Regions from separate parts of the Burkholderia vietnamiensis LMG 10929 genome, predicted to be linked through region 1. Evidence: predicted binding sites of a transcription regulator. Region 1 holds the regulator's gene; the other holds the start of a gene.

Evidence for each region. The regulator HrcA, encoded in region 1, represses chaperone genes, less so after heat shock. The targets are predictions, from matches to a motif close to TTAGCACTCNNNNNNNNNGAGTGCTAA.
Region 2: rpoH (RNA polymerase sigma factor RpoH) is a predicted target of HrcA. The motif match lies at 6,416-6,442, and genes of this name have one in related genera.

What each region holds. Positions count from the first base shown of each region.
Region 1 is NZ_CP009631.1:95,696-104,795, forward strand. Features, by position in the region: gene grpE (nucleotide exchange factor GrpE) at 1-520, opposite strand, end outside; gene AK36_RS33935 (hypothetical protein) at 848-1,009, shown strand; gene AK36_RS10440 (RNA-binding S4 domain-containing protein) at 981-1,388, opposite strand; gene hemH (ferrochelatase) at 1,394-2,458, opposite strand; gene hrcA (heat-inducible transcriptional repressor HrcA) at 2,618-3,640, opposite strand; gene AK36_RS10455 (NAD kinase) at 3,771-4,673, shown strand; gene recN (DNA repair protein RecN) at 4,693-6,342, shown strand; gene glnE (bifunctional [glutamate--ammonia ligase]-adenylyl-L-tyrosine phosphorylase/[glutamate--ammonia-ligase] adenylyltransferase) at 6,741-9,100, opposite strand, start outside.
Region 2 is NZ_CP009631.1:1,172,194-1,181,293, reverse strand. Features, by position in the region: gene ftsY (signal recognition particle-docking protein FtsY) at 1-1,008, shown strand, start outside; gene maiA (maleylacetoacetate isomerase) at 1,093-1,737, opposite strand; gene ybiB (DNA-binding protein YbiB) at 1,932-2,909, shown strand; gene leuA (2-isopropylmalate synthase) at 3,358-5,004, shown strand; gene AK36_RS15340 (nuclear transport factor 2 family protein) at 5,145-5,528, opposite strand; gene AK36_RS15335 (acyloxyacyl hydrolase) at 5,574-6,143, opposite strand; gene rpoH (RNA polymerase sigma factor RpoH) at 6,504-7,439, shown strand; gene cydP (cytochrome oxidase putative small subunit CydP) at 7,779-8,057, shown strand; gene AK36_RS15320 (cytochrome ubiquinol oxidase subunit I) at 8,047-9,100, shown strand, end outside.

The sequences.
Region 1 (9,100 bases):
GCGCCGGGCGCAGCACGCGGTCGGCGATCATGTAGCCTTTTTGCAGCACGGCCACGACGGTGTTCGGCTCCTGCTCGGCCGGGACCATCGAAATCGCCTGGTGCTGGTGCGGGTCGAACTTCTCGCCGACCGGGTTGATCGCGACGACGCGGCCCTTCTCGAGCGCGCTCGTCAACTGGCGCAGCGTCAGCTCGACGCCTTCGCGCACCTTCGCGATGTCGCCGGAGGTATCGACGGCAGCCGCCTCGAGGCTGTCGAGCACCGGCAGCAGGTGCTCGGCGAAGCTCTCGATCGCGAACTTGTGCGCCTTCGACACGTCGTCCTGCGCGCGGCGACGGACGTTTTCGGTCTCGGCCTTCGCCCGCAGGTAGCTCTCCTGCAGCTCGGCGACCTTGGCTTGAGCCTCCGCGAGCGCCGCGTCGGCGGCTTCGGCGGCGGGAGCGGCGCCTTGTGCCGCTTGCTTCGCGCTGCCGATGTCTTCGGCCGATTGGGTAGCCGGGTTCTCTTGCGTGTTTTCCATGTCGCTGAAAGTCGATTAGAGGTTGAAGCCAAACCGGCAACCGCCGGGCCGTATGCCCGCGGCGCCGCACATTGCTGCTGCAAATAAGGCCGGAAACTGCGATTTCAAGAGGGTTATCCGCGCCGATTCGTGAAGACCGCGAAACAACCGCGCGCGCGGCGCGCGATTGCACGCATTTGCCGCCAGATTGGACGAAACGACCGGTAACACCGCTTACCAGGCAAGTACTAGCTCGGCATCGGGGCCTGCACTACACTCCATTCAAGCGTCGGAAAGCGCGTTAACCCTAGCTTGCCGCCGCCCGACATCCACCATGAGGCGAGTACCGTGAAACTGACCTTTGCGATATCGGTGGTCGCGCTGGTACTCATTGCCGGCACCACCACCATCTGCCTGTCCGGCGCCGTCACCGACCGCACCACCGAATACGGCAGCGCCCGCGCGACGTTCGACCAGATGTTCAGCGTTCACCCGAAAATCTGTCGATGATGCGCCTGTCGCGCTTGGTCGGCCGGCCGTGCAGCTCGGCCGCCGGCTCCCGGTAGGTACGGCGCCGTTCGAGTTCGGCGAGCCGCGCGGCGCGCCCGGCCTCGGTTTCCGCGTAGAGCGTCTGCGCGACGCTCGCCGGCCCGCGCACGTCGCAGATGCCCAGCACGGCAATGTGCCAGACCACTCCGTCGATCGCAATCTCGACCTCGTCGCCGACGCGCACGTCCTTCGACGGCTTGACGGCCGCGCCGCCGATCTTCACGTGGCCCTTGTCGACCGCGTCCGATGCAAGCGAACGCGTCTTGAAGAACCGCGCCGCCCACAGCCACTTGTCGATGCGCAGTTTCGCGCCCGGTTCGGTCGAAATCCTGTAGTTCATCGCGTTCAACTCACCGTTTCGGGCTGCGCCGCCTTGGCCGGCCAGCCCTGCAGATTCTCGGCGACGATCTCGCCGAGCGCGCCGATCCACGCGGACGCCCCGTTCAGGCACGGTATCCGGTGGAACGCCTGGCCGCCGCCCGCGAGAAACTCGTCGCGCACTTCCATGCCGATTTCCTCGATCGTCTCCAGGCAATCGGCCGTGAAGCCCGGACAGAACACGTCGGCGCGCCGCACGCCGGCCTCGCCGAGCTCGCGCAGCGTCGGCGCCGTGTACGGCTGCAGCCACTCGGCCTTGCCGAAGCGCGACTGGAACGTCACGCGGCATTCGAGCGTGGACAGCCCGAGCGCGGCCATCAGCAGTGCGCCCGTCTGCTGGCACTGGTCGTGATAGGGGTCGCCCAGGTCGAGCGTGCGCTTCGGCACGCCGTGGAAGCTCAGTACGAGCTTGTCGCCGGCCGCGAAGTCGGGCCGGCCGTGCTGCGCCCAGTAGTGACGCACCTGCTCGGCGAGTGCATGGATATAGGCCGGATGGTCGGCATAGTGCCGCACCGTGCGCACTTCCGGCTGGTTGCGCATCCGCGTGAGCGCGGCGAACGCGGCATCGAACGCGGTTGCGGTGGTGGACGCCGAGTATTGCGGATACATCGGCATCAACAGCACGCGTTCGACGCCCGCGCGCTTGAACTGCGCGAGCGCCTGCGCGATGTTCGGGCTGCCGTAGCGCATCGCGTAATCGACCTGCACCTGATAATCGTTCGCTGCGAGCAAATGCCGCACGCCTTCGGTCTGGCGTTCGGTGTACACCCGCAACGGCGAGCCTTCAGGCATCCAGACCGCCGCGTATTTCTTCGCCGACGCGCGGCCGCGCAACGGCAGGATCACCGTGCGCAGCAGCACCTGCCAGATGGCCTGCGGAATTTCGACGACGCGCGGATCGGACAGGAATTCGGCGAGATAGCGGCGCACCGCGCGCGGGGTCGGGGCGTCGGGCGTGCCGAGATTGATCAGCAGCACACCGATGCGATGGGCAGCCGCGACGCTCGAAGGCGGCTCAAGGTCAAAGCGCATGGGCAGGATCGTGCTCGCGGCACGCAGTCGAACGGCTCTCAATTATAGCGGGCCGCCTCGATCGGGGCGGCTGGCCGTTCGGCCGACTGGCGGCGCACACGGCGCCGCGGCACGATGGCGGGACGATGACAGAACGATGACGGTGCGCAAGCGGCCGGCTTATTGCTGGCTCAGCGCGAGCGACAGCAGCCGCGCCGTGATGTCGACGATCGGGATCACGCGGTTGTACGCCATGCGGGTCGGGCCGATCACGCCGAGCGTGCCGACGATCTTGCCGTTCACCTCGTACGGCGCGGTGACGACGCTCATTTCCTCGATCGGCACGAGCGTCGATTCGCCGCCGATGAATATCTGCACGCCCTGGGCGTGGCTCGACACGTCGAGCAGTTGCAGGAGGCCCGTCTTTTGGTCGAACACGTCGAACAGCTTGCGCAGCCGCGCCATGTCGGACGACAGGTCAGCCACTTCGAGCAGGTTGCGCTCGCCGGAAATCAGCACGGTGTCCTCGGTGTCGGGCACCTCGGTGCTGGCCGTCACGGCCGCGTGCATCAGCGTGGTCATGTCGCCGCGCAGCTGGTCGATCTCGTCGCGCAGGCGGCGGCGCACCTCGTCGAACGACAGGCCGGCAAAGTGCGCGTTGATGTAGTTCGACGCCTCGGTCAGCTGCGACGGCGTGTAGTCGCGCGGCGTTGCGAGCATCCGGTTCTGCACGTCGCCTTCGGGCGTGACGATGATCAGCAGGATCCGCTTGTCCGACAGCCGCATGAATTCGATCTGCTTGAACACGTGGCTGCGCCGCGGCGTCAGCACGACGCCGGCGAACTGCGACAGGTTCGACAGCACGCTCGCCGCCGCCGCCACCACGCGCTGCTGCGGCTCGCCGGCCTGCAGCGTGTTCTGCACCTGCCGCGCGACGGCCTCGGCGTCGATCGGCGCCTCGACCGTCAACATCGTGTCGACGAACAGCCGGTAGCCGCGCGGCGTCGGGACGCGCCCGGCGGAGGTATGCGGGCTGGACACGAGGCCGAGCTCCTCCAGGTCGGACATCACGTTGCGGATCGTCGCCGGGCTCAGCTCGAGCCCGGAGTAACGGGACAACGTGCGCGAGCCGACCGGCTGACCGTCGGCGATATACCGTTCGATCAGGGTTTTGAGGAGGGTTCGTGCGCGAGGATCTAGCATGGTGGAAAATTTTAGCGCAACCGGGCGGGCGCGGCGAGTGGCCGCAGCGTTCATCGCGCCGGCCGGCCGATCCGGCCCCGTGCGCGCGCAGCCGGTTCTTTTCGTCAACGAGCTATGGTGTAATGCCGGCATGAAAACCGGTAATCAGTTCAATACTGTTGCGCTCGTCGGCCGGAGCAACACGCCCGGCATCGCCGAGCCGCTCGCCACGCTCGCTGGCTGCATCGCGAAACTCGGCTTCGACGTCGTGTTCGAGGCCGATACCGCGCGCGAGATCGGCATCTCGGGCTATCCGGCGCTCACGCCGGCGGAAATCGGCGCGCGCGCGGACGTCGCGGTGGTGCTCGGCGGCGACGGCACGATGCTCGGCATCGGCCGCCAGCTCGCGCCGTACAAAACGCCGTTGATCGGCATCAACCACGGGCGGCTCGGCTTCATCACCGACATCGCCGCAGCCGACATGCAGGCGCTCGTGCCGGTGATCCTGTCGGGCAAGTTCGAGCGCGAGGAGCGCTCGCTGCTCGAGGCGCGGATCGTGCGCAACGGCGAACCGATCTACCACGCGCTCGCCTTCAACGACGTCGTCGTGAACCGCAGCGGCTTTTCCGGGATGGTCGAGCTGCGCGCGTCGGTCGACGGCCGCTATATGTACAACCAGCGTTCGGACGGCCTGATCGTCGCGACGCCCACCGGCTCGACCGCGTACGCGCTGTCGTCGGCCGGCCCGATCCTGCATCCGCAACTGCAGGGCGTCGTGCTCGTGCCGATCGCGCCGCACGCGCTGTCGAACCGGCCGATCGTGCTGCCGGACGATTCGAAGATCGCCATCCAGATCGTCGCCGGTCGCGACGTCAACGTGAACTTCGACATGCAGTCCTTCACGGCGCTCGAGCTGAACGACACGATCGAAGTGCGCCGCTCGAAGCACACGGTGCCGTTCCTGCACCCGATCGGCTACAGCTATTACGCGACGCTGCGCAAGAAGCTGCACTGGAACGAACACGCATCGAACGAAGACGACAAGGCGTCCTGACGCAAGCGAGCCCGACACCATGCTGCGCCACCTCTCGATACGCGACTTCGTCATCGTCGCCGCGCTCGATCTCGAATTCGACGGCGGCTTCACCGTCTTTTCCGGCGAAACCGGCGCCGGCAAGTCGATCCTGATCGACGCGCTGGCGCTCGCCCTCGGCGAGCGCGCCGACGCGAGCGTCGTGCGCGCCGGCTGCGGCCGCGCCGACATCACCGCCGAGTTCACGCCGCACGACCGCGTCGCGCGCTGGCTCGACGAGCACGCGTTCGATGCCGAGGACACCGTGATGCTGCGTCGCGTGATCGACGCGAACGGCCGCTCGCGCGCGTTCATCAACGGCACCAGCGCCACGCTTGCCCAACTGCGCGAGCTCGGCGAGATGCTGGTCGACATCCACGGCCAGCATGCGCACCAGTTGCTGATGCGGCCCGACGCGCAACGCGAGCTGTTCGACACGCACGCGGGCTTGGCCGCCGATGCCGCCAACGTCGCGCGCGCATGGCGCGTGTGGCGCGACGCGACACAGGCGATCGACGCGGCAAAGGCGCACGAGCGCGAGCTTCAGCTCGAACGCGAAAAGCTCGCATGGCAGCTCGCCGAGCTCGACAAGCTCGCGCCGCAACCGGGCGAATGGGATGAAGTGGGCCACGAGCACAAGCGCCTGTCGCATTCGGCGAACCTGATCGCCGGCGTGCAGGGCGCGCTCAACGCGCTGTCGGAGGCCGACGGCGCGATGCTGCCCCAACTCGGCGCGATCGTGTCGAAGCTGCGCGGCCTGGCCGACTACGACAGCGGGCTCGCCGACGCGCTCGCGTCACTCGAACCGGCCGAGATCCAGCTGCAGGAAGCCGTCTATTCGCTGTCGCACTACGCGCAGCGCCTCGATCTCGATCCGGCCCGGCTCGCGCAGGTCGAAGCGCGCCTCGACGCGCTGCACTCGACCGCCCGGAAGTTCCGGCTGCCGCCCGACACGCTGCACGAGGAGCATGCGGCGCGCCGCGCGCAGCTCGCGGCGCTCGATGCGGCCGCCGACCTCGGCGCGCTCGAAGCCGCGCAGTCAAAGGCGTGGGATGCCTATCTCGCCGACGCGAAACGGCTGTCGAAGGCGCGCGCGCAGGCGGCGAAGGCGCTCGGCGCCGCGGTCACGGCCGGCATGCAGGAATTGTCGATGGCGGGCGGCAGCTTCGAAGTCGCGCTCGTGCCGCTGGCCGACGGCGGCCCGCACGGGCTCGAACAGGTCGAATTCCGCGTCGCCGGCCATCCCGGCGTGCCGCTGCGGCCGCTCGCGAAAGTCGCGTCGGGCGGCGAACTCGCGCGGATCAGTCTCGCGCTCGCGGTGATCGCCAGCGCGGCCAGCCCCACGCCCACGCTGATCTTCGACGAGGTCGACACCGGGATCGGCGGCGGCGTCGCCGAAGTGGTCGGGCGCCTGCTGCACCAGCTGGGGCGCAACCGCCAGGTGCTGTGCGTGACGCACCTGCCGCAGGTCGCGGCGCGCGGCGACCATCACTTCCAGGTCGCGAAGGGCGCGGACGAGCGCGGCGGCACCGTATCGTCGGTCATCGCGCTCGACAAGGCGAGCCGTGTGGAGGAAGTCGCGCGGATGCTCGGCGGGCTGGAGATCACCGCGACCACGCGCAAGCACGCGAAGGAAATGCTCGCGGCCTGAGCGGCCCGGCCGACGGCCGGGTCGGATGGAGGCGGACCACCCCGGGCCGGATCGGGGCATGCCGGGCTATATCGGCCCGCGCCGGATCACACGGAGCCGTGCTGGGCCACTGCGAGCCGTGCTGGGCCGCACCGAGTCGTGCCGCGCCGTGCCGAGCCACACCGAGCCGCGCCGTGCCGAGCCACACCGAGTCGCGCCGGCCTACACCACACCGAGCCGCGCCGGTCCACACCACGAAGCACCGGACTACACCGGGCCGCACTCCGACCTCACCCGCCCGAATCCCCGCAAGCAACCGCGGAACGGACGCGCCGGCCATCACCGGCGGCCCGACTGCGCGATACGACGCGCCCGCCCCACCTCATCATCGCCTCAAACACCCACCCCACCCGCCGCTCTCAAACACCCGTTCGAACCGCCCCGAACACCCGCGCCCACAGCGCCGTAACAGCCGCCCGCTCCTCGGCCACGACCGCCGGGTCGACGCGCGCCTTCTCCATCCCGTCGAGCCGCAGCTTGTGCTGCAGCTTCCGGTACTTGCGGTACGCGGCGCCGACGCACTCCGCCTCGTCCGCCTCCATCAGCCCGAAGCGCGCGACTTCGCGCAGCAGCGCGATGTTGCCGGTGTTGCGGATCAGCTCGGCATCGCTCGACGCATGCAGCAGCACCCAGTACTGGACGATGAACTCGATGTCGACCATCCCGCCCCGATCGTGCTTCAGGTCGAACAGCTCGCTGTGGTTCGGGTGACCGGCGAACACCTTGTCGCGCATGTCGACGATTTCCCGCGCGAGCACGGCCGCATCGCGCGGCGTCGTCAGCACCTGTCGGCGGATCGCCTCGAAGGCCGCGCCGATCTGCGCGTCGCCGGCGCTGTACCGCGCGCGCGTCAGCGCCTGGTGCTCCCAGACCCACGCGGTATTCGCCGCATCACCTTCGCGCAGCTGGTAACGGCGGAACGCATCGAGATCGGTGACGAGCAGCCCGGCCTCGCCGTTCGGCCGCAGCCGCAGGTCGATGTCGAACAGCGCGCCCGCGCCGGTCGCGGTGGTGAGCCACGTGATGAGCCGCCGCGTAAACGTCGTATAGACGTCCGCCGAGCGCTCGTCCGGGTCGTCGTACAGGAAGATCAGATCGAGATCCGACGCATAGCCGAGCTCCTTGCCGCCGAGCTTGCCGTATGCGATCACCGCGAACTTCGGCACGTCGCGATGGCGTTTCGCGAGCTGCCACCAGACGACCTCGATCGTCACGTCGAGCACTGCATCGGCGAGCTCGGACAGCCGGTCGCTCACGTGCTCGACCGACAGCTGGCCGGCCAGGTCGATCAGCAGGATGCGGAACACCTCCGCATGCTGTGCGTGCCGCAGCAGGTCCATCTGCTGCTCGGGGCCGTCGGCGGCGGCGAGCCGCGCGCGCAGCGCGTCCTTGAACGCGGGCCAGTCGAACGGGCTCGCGATCGCCTCGTCGTCGAGCAGCTCGTCGAGCAATTGCGGATGCCGAATCAGATAGCCGCCGCCCCAGCGCGTCGTGCCGAGCACCGACAGCACGCGATCGAGCGCGGCCGGGTACTCGGTGAGCAGCGCGAGATAAACGCCGCGCCGGCTGACCGTCTCCAGCAGATCGAACAATCGCACGACCGTCTCGTCGCGGCGCGCGGCGTCGATCCGCGGCGCGGCCTCGAGCGCGCGCTGCGCGACGCTGTCGAAGCGCTGCCGGCTCTTTTCCGGCAGACCGGCATAGCGCGACGACTGCCAGATCGCGCGCAGCCGGGCGAGCACCGCGGCCGGATCGGCGAAGCCGAGGCCGTCGAGGCGCGCGAGCAGCGTCTCGTCGTCGCCGTCGTCCGCGAGCGCGCCGCTCCATATCCAGGCGGCGGCAGCGTCTTCGCCCGACGCGCACGCGCCGCCATTGCCCTTGTCGGCGAAGATCTGGTCGAACTGCGCCTCGACGAAGGTCCGGTGCGCATCGAGCGCGGCGGTGAGCGCCGCGTAGTCGGCAAAACCGAGCGACGCGGCAAGCACCGCCCGTTCGCCCGGATCGACCGGCATCGCGTGGGTCTGCGCGTCGTCGCGATACTGCAGCCGATGCTCGAGCGTGCGCAGGAAGTTGTACGCGTCGGTCAGCCGCTCGCGCACGTCCTCGCCGATCAGCCCGCGCGCCTGCGCATGGCGCAGCACCGCGAGCGTCGGCCGCACGCGGAACTCCGCGTCCTGGCCGCCGCGGATCAGCTGGAACACCTGCGCGCTGAATTCGATCTCGCGGATGCCGCCGCGCCCGAGCTTGATGTCGTCGGCCTTGTCGGGCCGCATCGACGCGCGGCGCGCGGCCTCGTGCCGGATCTGCTGATGCAGCGAACGGATCGCGCCGATCACGCCGAAATCGAGATAGCGGCGGTAGACGAACGGCTTGACGATTGCTTCGAGCTGCGATGCGAGCCGCCGCGCCGCGTCGCTGTCGCCTTCCGACACGAGCCGCCCCTTGATCCATGCATAGCGCTCCCATTCGCGCCCCTGCACGTAGAAGTATTCCTCGAGCATCCCGAGGCTGCATACGAGCGGCCCGGAATCGCCGTTGGGACGCAGCCGCATGTCGACGCGAAACACGTAGCCGTCGGCGGTGACCTCGGACAGCACGCCGATCAGGCGCCGGCCGAGCCGCGTGAAGTACTCCTGCGTGGACAGCGGCGCGCGCGTGCCGCCGGCCGTCTCGCCGTCGTCCTCGTAGACGAAGATCAGGTCGATGTCCGACGACACGT
Region 2 (9,100 bases), 1.1 Mb from region 1:
ACTGCGCGCGCGCCCGCCGTCGTGATGACGGTCACGCCCACCAACGACGGCAGCGACGAAGTCGTCGAAGCGGTCGAGATCGTGCCGCCGCCGACGCAGGACGCGTCCGCGAAGAAGTCCTGGCTGTCGCGCCTGAAATCGGGGCTCGCGAAGACGGGTTCGAGCATCACCAGCGTGTTCGTCAACACGAAGATCGACGAGGACCTGTACGAGGAGCTCGAAACCGCGCTGCTGATGTCCGATGCGGGCGTCGATGCGACCGAATACCTGCTCGGCGCGCTGCGCGAGAAGGTGCGCGTGGGCCGGCTGACCGACCCGCAGCAGGTGAAGGCGGCGCTGCACGATCTGCTCGTCGAGCTGCTGCAGCCGCTCGAGAAATCGTTGATGCTCGGCCGCGCGCAGCCGCTCGTGATGATGATCACCGGCGTGAACGGCGCGGGCAAGACGACCAGCATCGGCAAGCTCGCGAAGCATCTGCAGAGCTTCGACCAGTCGGTGCTGCTGGCCGCGGGCGACACGTTCCGCGCGGCCGCGCGCGAACAGCTGGCCGTCTGGGGCGAGCGCAACAACGTGACGGTCGTGCAGCAGGAAAGCGGCGATCCGGCCGCGGTGATCTTCGATGCGGTCAGCGCCGCGCGCGCGCGCAAGATCGACGTGATGATGGCCGACACGGCCGGCCGGTTGCCGACTCAGCTGCACCTGATGGAGGAGCTGAAAAAGGTGAAGCGCGTGATCGCGAAGGCGCACGACGGCGCGCCGCACGAGGTGCTGCTCGTGATCGACGCGAACACCGGCCAGAACGCGCTCACGCAGGTGAAGGCCTTCGACGATGCGCTCGGCCTCACCGGGCTGATCGTCACGAAGCTCGACGGCACCGCGAAGGGCGGGATCCTCGCCGCGATCGCGCGGCAGCGTCCGGTGCCCGTCTACTTCATCGGCGTCGGCGAGAAGGTCGAGGACCTGCAGCCGTTCAACGCGGTGGAATTCGCGGACGCGCTGCTCGGCTGAACGCCGTCGACACGTCCTGCAACGGGCGCCTTCGGGCGCCCGTTTTCATTGGCGGCGGCGGGCCGCGGCGACGTCAGCCGGCCATCATTCGGCGTCGGGCTGCACACCGGGCGCGGCAGCCTTGAACGCATCGAGCGTCGACGCATAATCGGCGATCCGCCGCAGCGTCGGGAAGCGCGTCGTATCGATCGAGAACCGGTCGGCGTTGAACATCTGCGGCACGATGCAGATATCGGCGAGCGTCGGCGAGTCGCCGAAGCAGAGCTTGCCGGTGCGCGGATCGTTCGCGAGACGCGTCTCGAGCGACGCGAAGCCCGCGTCGATCCAGTGCCGATACCATTCGCTCTTCGCGTCCTCGGACACTTGCAGCGTGTGCTTCAGGTACTTCAACACGCGCAGGTTGTTCAGCGGATGGATCTCGCACGCGATCTGCAGCGCGATCGCGCGCACATACGCGCGGTCGGCCGGCGCCTTCGGCAGCAACGCGGGCTCGGGGTGCATTTCGTCGAGATACTCGATGATCGCGAGCGACTGCTGCAGCGTCGCGTCGCCGTCGATCAGCGTCGGCACGACCGCATCCGGATTCACCGCGCGGTACGCGTCCTTCAGTTGCTCGCCGCCGTCGCGCAGCATGTGCACGGGCACCGTGTCGAACGGCAGCTGCTTCAGGTTCAGGGCGATCCGTACGCGGTAAGACGCGGAACTGCGGAAATAGCTGTAGAGCTTCATCGGTTGTCTCTCGTAATCGTATTCGGCCGGCGCCGCCGGGCGGAAGCCGCGATGCGCCGCCGGGGACTCCGAGTTTAGCGCGCCGCACCGCGTCGGCATACGCGGCCGCGCTTGCGCGACGCGCGCCCGTGCGATACTCGGGCATTCCTCACCGCTCAGCGCGCGGCCCGATGCCGGCCGCCCGCCCCGTCACGATGACCGCTTCCCAAGACTCCACAGCCGCTTCGCCGTTCCCGTGCGCCCGCTTCATCAAGGAAATCGGCCGCGGTCCGCACGGCGCACGCGCGCTGTCGGCCGAAGACACGTTCGAGCTCTATCGCGCGATGCTCGATGCGCGCGTGTCGGACGTCGAACTCGGCGCAATCCTGATCGCATATCGACTGAAGGGCGAAACCGCCGACGAGCTGGCGGCGATGCTGGCCGCCGCACAGGCGTCGTTCGAACCCGTGCACGTGCAGGACGCGGCGTTCCGGCCGGTGTCGATCCCGAGCTACAACGGCGCGCGCAAGCAACCCAATCTCGTGCCGCTGCTCGCGCTGCTGCTCGCGCGCGAAGGCGTGCCGGTGCTGGTGCACGGCGTCGAGCGCGATCCCGGCCGGGTGACCAGCGCGGAGATCTTTGCGGCGCTGTCGATCGCGTCGGCAAGCTCGCACGACGCAATCGAAGACACGCTCGCCGAACGCCGCGTCGCCTTCGCGCCGATCGACGTGCTGGCGCCGCGCATTGCGCGTCTGCTGTCGCTGCGCGCCGTGCTCGGCGTGCGCAACTCCACGCATACGCTGGTCAAGATCCTGCAGCCGTTCGCGCCGGCCGGCCTGCGGCTCGTCAATTACACGCATCCGCCGTACCGCGACAGCCTCGCGCAACTGTTTCGCGAGCATCCGGAAGCGGCGCTCGGCGGCGCGCTGCTAGCGCGCGGCACCGAAGGCGAGGCGGTGGCCGACACGCGCCGCCAGGTGCAGGTCGACTGGCTGCACGACGGCATCTGCGACACGCTGATCGCGGCCGAGCGCTCGTCGGACGACGCGCCGCCCGTCGCGCTGCCGGAATCGCGCGACGCCGCGACGACGGCCGCGTGGACCGGCGCCGTGCTGCGCGGCGAGGTGCCGGTGCCCGACGCGCTCGCGCGTCAGGTCGAAACGATCGTGCGGCTGACGCGGCTCGCACCGTGACGGGCCTCCGCGGGCGGCGCGCTGTCGTGCCGGCCGCTGACGTATCGGCCGCTGTCGTGCCGGCCATTCGGCCGATCATCCAAGCCGCGATTTACCCGACCATTTGACACGCGCAGGCATCCTGGCATAGAGTTCTCGCCATGCGTTCCTTTCCGAACACCCTCCGAATTACCTCCGGCCGCCTAGCGCGGTCGCTATCGCTACGACTAGCCTAAGGCTGTCCTAGCGCCGTGTGCTGTCCGCACGGTCCCTCCCTGCAGTTCCTCGCAGCACCTTTCTCGCAGTTTTTACAACCCGAAGTCGTCAGCATTCGTCCGTCTATCCGTCGGTCGATTCGCGAAGATCATCCGCATCTGCTGCGCGCGTTGCGCGCGCCGGTGCGAGGCAGCGCCAACCGTCGCCCATGCCGCCCGTCTTCGCTCGCGACTTGAGACCCGAGGTCCAGAAGATGAAGCGCAATCCGCAAGACAAGTACCGTCCGTTCGAACCCGTCCGCATCAATGGCCGCCGCTGGCCGACCCGCACCATCGAGCGTGCGCCGGTCTGGATGAGCACCGACCTGCGTGACGGCAACCAGTCGCTGATCGAGCCGATGAGCATCGAGCAGAAGCTGGAGTTCTTCGACATGCTGGTCGCGATCGGTTTCAAGGAAATCGAAGTCGGTTTTCCGTCGGCATCGCAAACCGACTTCGATTTCGTCCGCAAGCTGATCGACGAAAAGCGCATTCCGGACGACGTGACGATCGAAGTGCTCGTGCAGTCGCGCGAAGACCTGATCGCACGCACGTTCGATGCGCTCGACGGCGTGCCGCGCGCGATCGTGCATCTGTACAACGCGATCTGCCCGTCGTTCCGGCGCATCGTGTTCGGGATGTCGAAGGACGACGTGAAGGCGCTCGCGGTCGACGGCACGCGGCTCATCAAGGAGCACGCGGCCGCCCGCCCGGACACGCACTGGACCTATCAATACTCGCCGGAAACCTTCAGCATGACCGAGCTGACGTTCGCGCGCGAAGTGTGCGACGCCGTCGCGCAAGCCTGGCGGCCGACGCGCGATCACAAGATGATCGTGAACCTGCCGGCGACCGTCGAAGCGGCGACCCCGAACGTGTTCGCCGACCAGATCGAGTGGATGGACCGCAATCTCGCGTACCGCGACAGCATCGTGTTGTCCGTGCATCCACACAACGATCGCGGCACCGCGGTAGCCGCCGCCGAGCTGGCGCTGCTCGCGGGCGCCGATCGCATCGAGGGCTGCCTGTTCGGCAACGGCGAGCGCACCGGCAACGTCGATCTCGTCACGCTCGCGCTGAACCTCTATACGCAGGGCATCGACCCCGGCCTCGATTTCTCCGACATCGACGCGGTGCGCCGCGTGGTCGAGCGCTGCAACCAGATTCCGGTGCATCCGCGCCATCCGTACGCGGGCGATCTCGTGTTCACCGCCTTCTCCGGCTCGCACCAGGACGCGATCCGCAAGGGCTTCGCGCAGCAGCGCCCGGACGCCGTATGGGAAGTGCCGTATCTGCCGATCGACCCGGCCGACCTCGGCCGCAGCTATGACGCGGTGATCCGCGTGAACAGCCAGTCCGGCAAGGGCGGCGCGACGTTCCTGCTCGAACGCGGGATGGGCTTCACGCCGACGCGGCGCGTGCAGATCGAGTTCAGCCACGCCGTGCAGACGCTCGCCGACGCCTCCGGCGAAGAAGTGACCGGCGACGCGATCTGCGCGCTGTTCGCTCGCGAATTCTTCGAGACCGACGGGCCGGCCGCGCGCCACGGCGATACGGCGCGCTGGAGCAATCGCGACCTCGCGTACGCAGCGCCGGCCAACGCCGCGCCCGAAGAGGTCGTGCAGCAGGCGGCCTCGGCCTTCGCGAGTGCCGCCGGCGCACCGATCGAGGTCGCGTCGTGCGAACACACGCGCACGACGGACGGCCGGATTGCGATATCGGTCGGCTGCCGGGTCGGCGATGCGCCGCTGCGGCATGGCGTCGGCGTGCATGCCGACGTGGCGAGCGCCGCGCTCGATGCGCTCGTGAGCGCGATCAACCGGTCGGCGTGGCACTGCGCCGACCGCCGTGCGGCCGCTTGAGCGGGCTGCGGGAACAGGTTCAAAGGTCAGCGAGCGGTGCGTGACCGCCCGTGCACCGCGCGATCCGCGCTGCACGGGCCAATGAAAAGCGGCTCAGAAAGCCGCTTCGGTCGGGACACGAAAACGAGCGCCACGCGCGCTCATGTCTCGGTCGCGCATCGCGTCGCCTGCCACGCGAGCAGACGCCACTGCCCGTGCTCATGGGTATGGACGGCCGTATAGGCAATCGGAAACACCAGGCCGCCGTTGTTGGTTTCCATCTCGATCAGCGCGCGCCCGGTGACGACGCACGTTGCGTCGCCGACGGGCAGCAGGTCCTGCGACTGGATCTCGATCTGGCGGTAGCGGCGGCGGCCGGCGACGATGGCGTCGATGAACTGCTGCTTGGTTTCGCGCTTGCCGTTGGTGTGCACGAAGAACACCTTGTCGGACAATTGCGCGTCGAGCGCCTCGCCGTCCCCATCGACCATCGCTCGGAACCGATCGCGCTCGAGTGCGCGAATCGCATCGACCACCTTCGCCATCGCCTGACTCCTCGGCAACGCGCCCGCCGTGGGCGGGCGTGCGGATCAGAAGTTGTACTGCAGGTAGAACTGGTGGAAATTTATACCAGGATTCGGCTCTTTGATACCCGCGTTAGACACATGTTCGAAACGGTAGCCGACCTGATACTGTTGCCGTTGGCCGAACTCCACGCCGACGCCTGCGGTCGGCGCGAACTGGAACGCCGTCGACAGCGAGAAATGATCGGAGATCGTCGGATGCGTGAGCACCCGCACGCCGCCGCCGGCCTCGATGAACGGACGGATCTGCCCCGCGCTCTTGACGAAGCGGAACATCGGCGTCACCCCGAATTCGCCGATGTTGCTGTGGACGTTGCCGCCCGTATGCCAGTAGCCGGCATGCCCTTCGACCACGAAAGCGAAGTGCCACCCGCCGATTTCCCACCAGTTCCAGCCCGGATCCCACACGACGCCGAGATCGCCCTTGTCGACGCCGTGGCGATCGGAGAAACCGCCGCCGGCCTGAATCCCCCAACGATCGGCGCACGCGGCTCCCGATCCGGCCAGCAGCGACGCCGTGAGCAACGCATGCAGGGCAAGCCGGCTACGGGGCCGACGGTTCTTCTTGTTGTTCATCTAACACTCCAACTTTATGGGTTGAATGTGGGCCTTGCCGCACCGGCCGGGCCCGAGCGAACAGAATGGTATGGTAAAGGACTTTTCGGATCGGCATCACGAAGTGAAATGGTTTGCTTCCGAAACAACAAAAATCGAAAACCTGTACTGATTACCAACAGAAACAACGCTTTACGGAACTTCGCCCGAGTTGGCGAGTCGCACGATATACTATCGACATGGACATTCCGATAGAAAACGGGAACTTCGATGCCCACCCGCGCTCTAAGGAATTAGCACTCGGATTACGGGAGTGCTAAGATGAGACTCGGAATCTCGTCCGAGACCAGGGGTTTGTCCCTGATTCCAAAGGAGTTTTTAGTGAGCCACGCCCTGACCCTTCCGAACACCCTGAGCCCGACGCCGGCCAAGGCCGCATCGGCAGGCTCGCTGGCGCTCGCAACCCAATCGCTGTTGCCGGGCCAGTTGGGCAACATCGACGCCTATATCCAGGCCGTCAACCGGATTCCCCTGCTGAGCGCCGAGGAAGAACGCCGGTATGCGACCGAGTTCCGCGAGGACAACAACCTCGACGCGGCACGCAAGCTCGTGCTGTCGCACCTGCGGCTCGTCGTGTCGATCGCGCGCAACTATCTCGGTTACGGCCTGCCGCACGGCGACCTGATCCAGGAAGGCAACATCGGCCTGATGAAGGCGGTGAAGCGGTTCGACCCTGCGCAAAACGTGCGCCTGGTGTCGTACGCGATCCACTGGATCAAGGCGGAGATCCACGAGTACATCCTGCGCAACTGGCGCATGGTGAAGGTCGCGACGACGAAGGCGCAGCGCAAGCTGTTCTTCAACCTGCGCAGCCACAAGAAGAGCATGCAGGCGATGACGCCGGAGGAAATCGACGGCCTCGCGCAGGAGCTCAACGTCAAGCGCGAAGAAGTGACCGAGATGGAAACGCGCCTGTCGGGTGGCGACATCGCGCTCGAAGGCCAGGTCGAAGACGGCGAGGAAGCATACGCGCCGATCGCGTATCTGGCCGACTCGCACAACGAGCCGACCGCCGTGCTCGCCGCGCGCCAACGCGACATGCTGCAAACGGACGGCATCGCGCAAGCGCTCGAGGCACTCGACGCGCGCAGCCGTCGCATCATCGAGGCGCGCTGGCTGAACGTCGACGACGACGGCTCGGGCGGCTCGACGCTGCACGACCTCGCGGCCGAGTTCGGCGTGTCCGCAGAGCGCATTCGTCAGATCGAAGCGAGCGCAATGAAAAAGATGCGCACTGCACTCGCCGAGTACGCATAAGCACCGGCATAAGCACCGGCAATTCAGCGCGCTTCACGCAAAAACCGCTGCCAAACGGCAGCGGTTTTTTTTTGCACTTATGATTGCCGCCTTTCCGCCGTTAATAGACATATTCGATTGGGTATCGGCAGGCTGCGAGCCCCTTCCGCACAACCTTGATCTGCCTCAATCTTTGGCCGGCAGTTCGCGACGGTCTGCCGCAGCGCGACACTCGGCATCGTAAGGCGCGCAATCTAAAATTGGCATGTCGGCTTAAAAGGATTAAAACACCTTCATTGCGGTCATAAATCCGACGTAAAGTCGCCCCCAAACCACACACGTCGATTCAGGATAATTACCTTGATCTCGATCAATAAAGAGCCTGCGCCGCCCCCCGCGCAGGCCGCCGCCCCGATCGGCTGGCGCACGCGCATCGTCGCGTGGGCGCGAGGGCCCACATTGATGCGCGACATCACGCTGCTATTGATCGTCAAGCTGATCCTCCTGATGTCGCTCAAGTACGCATTTTTCAATCATCCGCAGGCTGCGCACATGTCGCTTCCGCCTGCCGTCGTCGCCGAGAAGCTGCTCTCGGTGCCGGCGCCTGCATCCACCGAGGGAGACCACCATGATAAGTAGCGAAGTAGTCGATCTGTCACGTCTGCAGTTCGGCATCACGGCGCTCTACCACTTCTTGTTTGTGCCGTTGACGCTCGGCATGTCCTGGCTGCTCGTCATCATGGAAGCGGTATACGTGATGACCGGCAAACAGGTCTACAAGGACATGACGCAGTTCTGGGGCAAGCTGTTCGGTATCAACTTTGCGATGGGCGTGACCACCGGGATCACGATGGAATTCCAGTTCGGTACGAACTGGTCGTACTACTCGCACTACGTCGGTGACATCTTCGGCGTGCCGCTCGCGGTCGAAGGCCTGATGGCGTTCTTCCTCGAATCGACGTTCGTCGGCCTGTTCTTCTTCGGCTGGAACCGGCTGTCGAAGGTCAAGCACCTGATCGTGACGTTCCTCGTCGCGCTCGGCTCGAACCTCTCCGCGCTGTGGATTCTGGTGGCGAACGGCTGGATGAACAATCCGGTCGGCGCCGAGTTCAACTACCAGACGATGCGCATGGAGATGACGAGCCTGTTCGACGTGGTGTTCAACCCCGTCGCGCAGGTCAAGTTCGTGCATACCGTGTCGGCCGGCTACGTGTCGGCGGCGATGTTCGTGCTCGGCGTGTCGTCGTGGTACCTGCTGCGCAAGCGCGACGTCGACTTCGCGCTGCGCTCGTTCGCGGTCGCGGCCGGCTTCGGCCTCGCGGCGACGCTGTGCGTGATCGTGCTCGGCGACGAGTCGGGCTATACGACCGGCGAAGTGCAGAAGATGAAGCTCGCCGCGATCGAATCCGAATGGGAAACGCAGCCGGCGCCCGCCTCGTTCACGCTGATCGGCATGCCGAATCAGGAAGAACAGCGCACCGACTACGCGATCAAGATCCCGTACGCGCTCGGCCTGATCGCGACGCGCTCGATCGACGAACCGGTGACCGGCCTGCGCGATCTCGCCAAGCTCAGCGAGGAGCACATCCAGAGCGGGATGATCGCGTACGGCGCACTGCAGAAGATGAAGCAGGGCGACAAGAGCGACGCAACCCGCGCGTTGTTCGACCAGCACAAGCAGT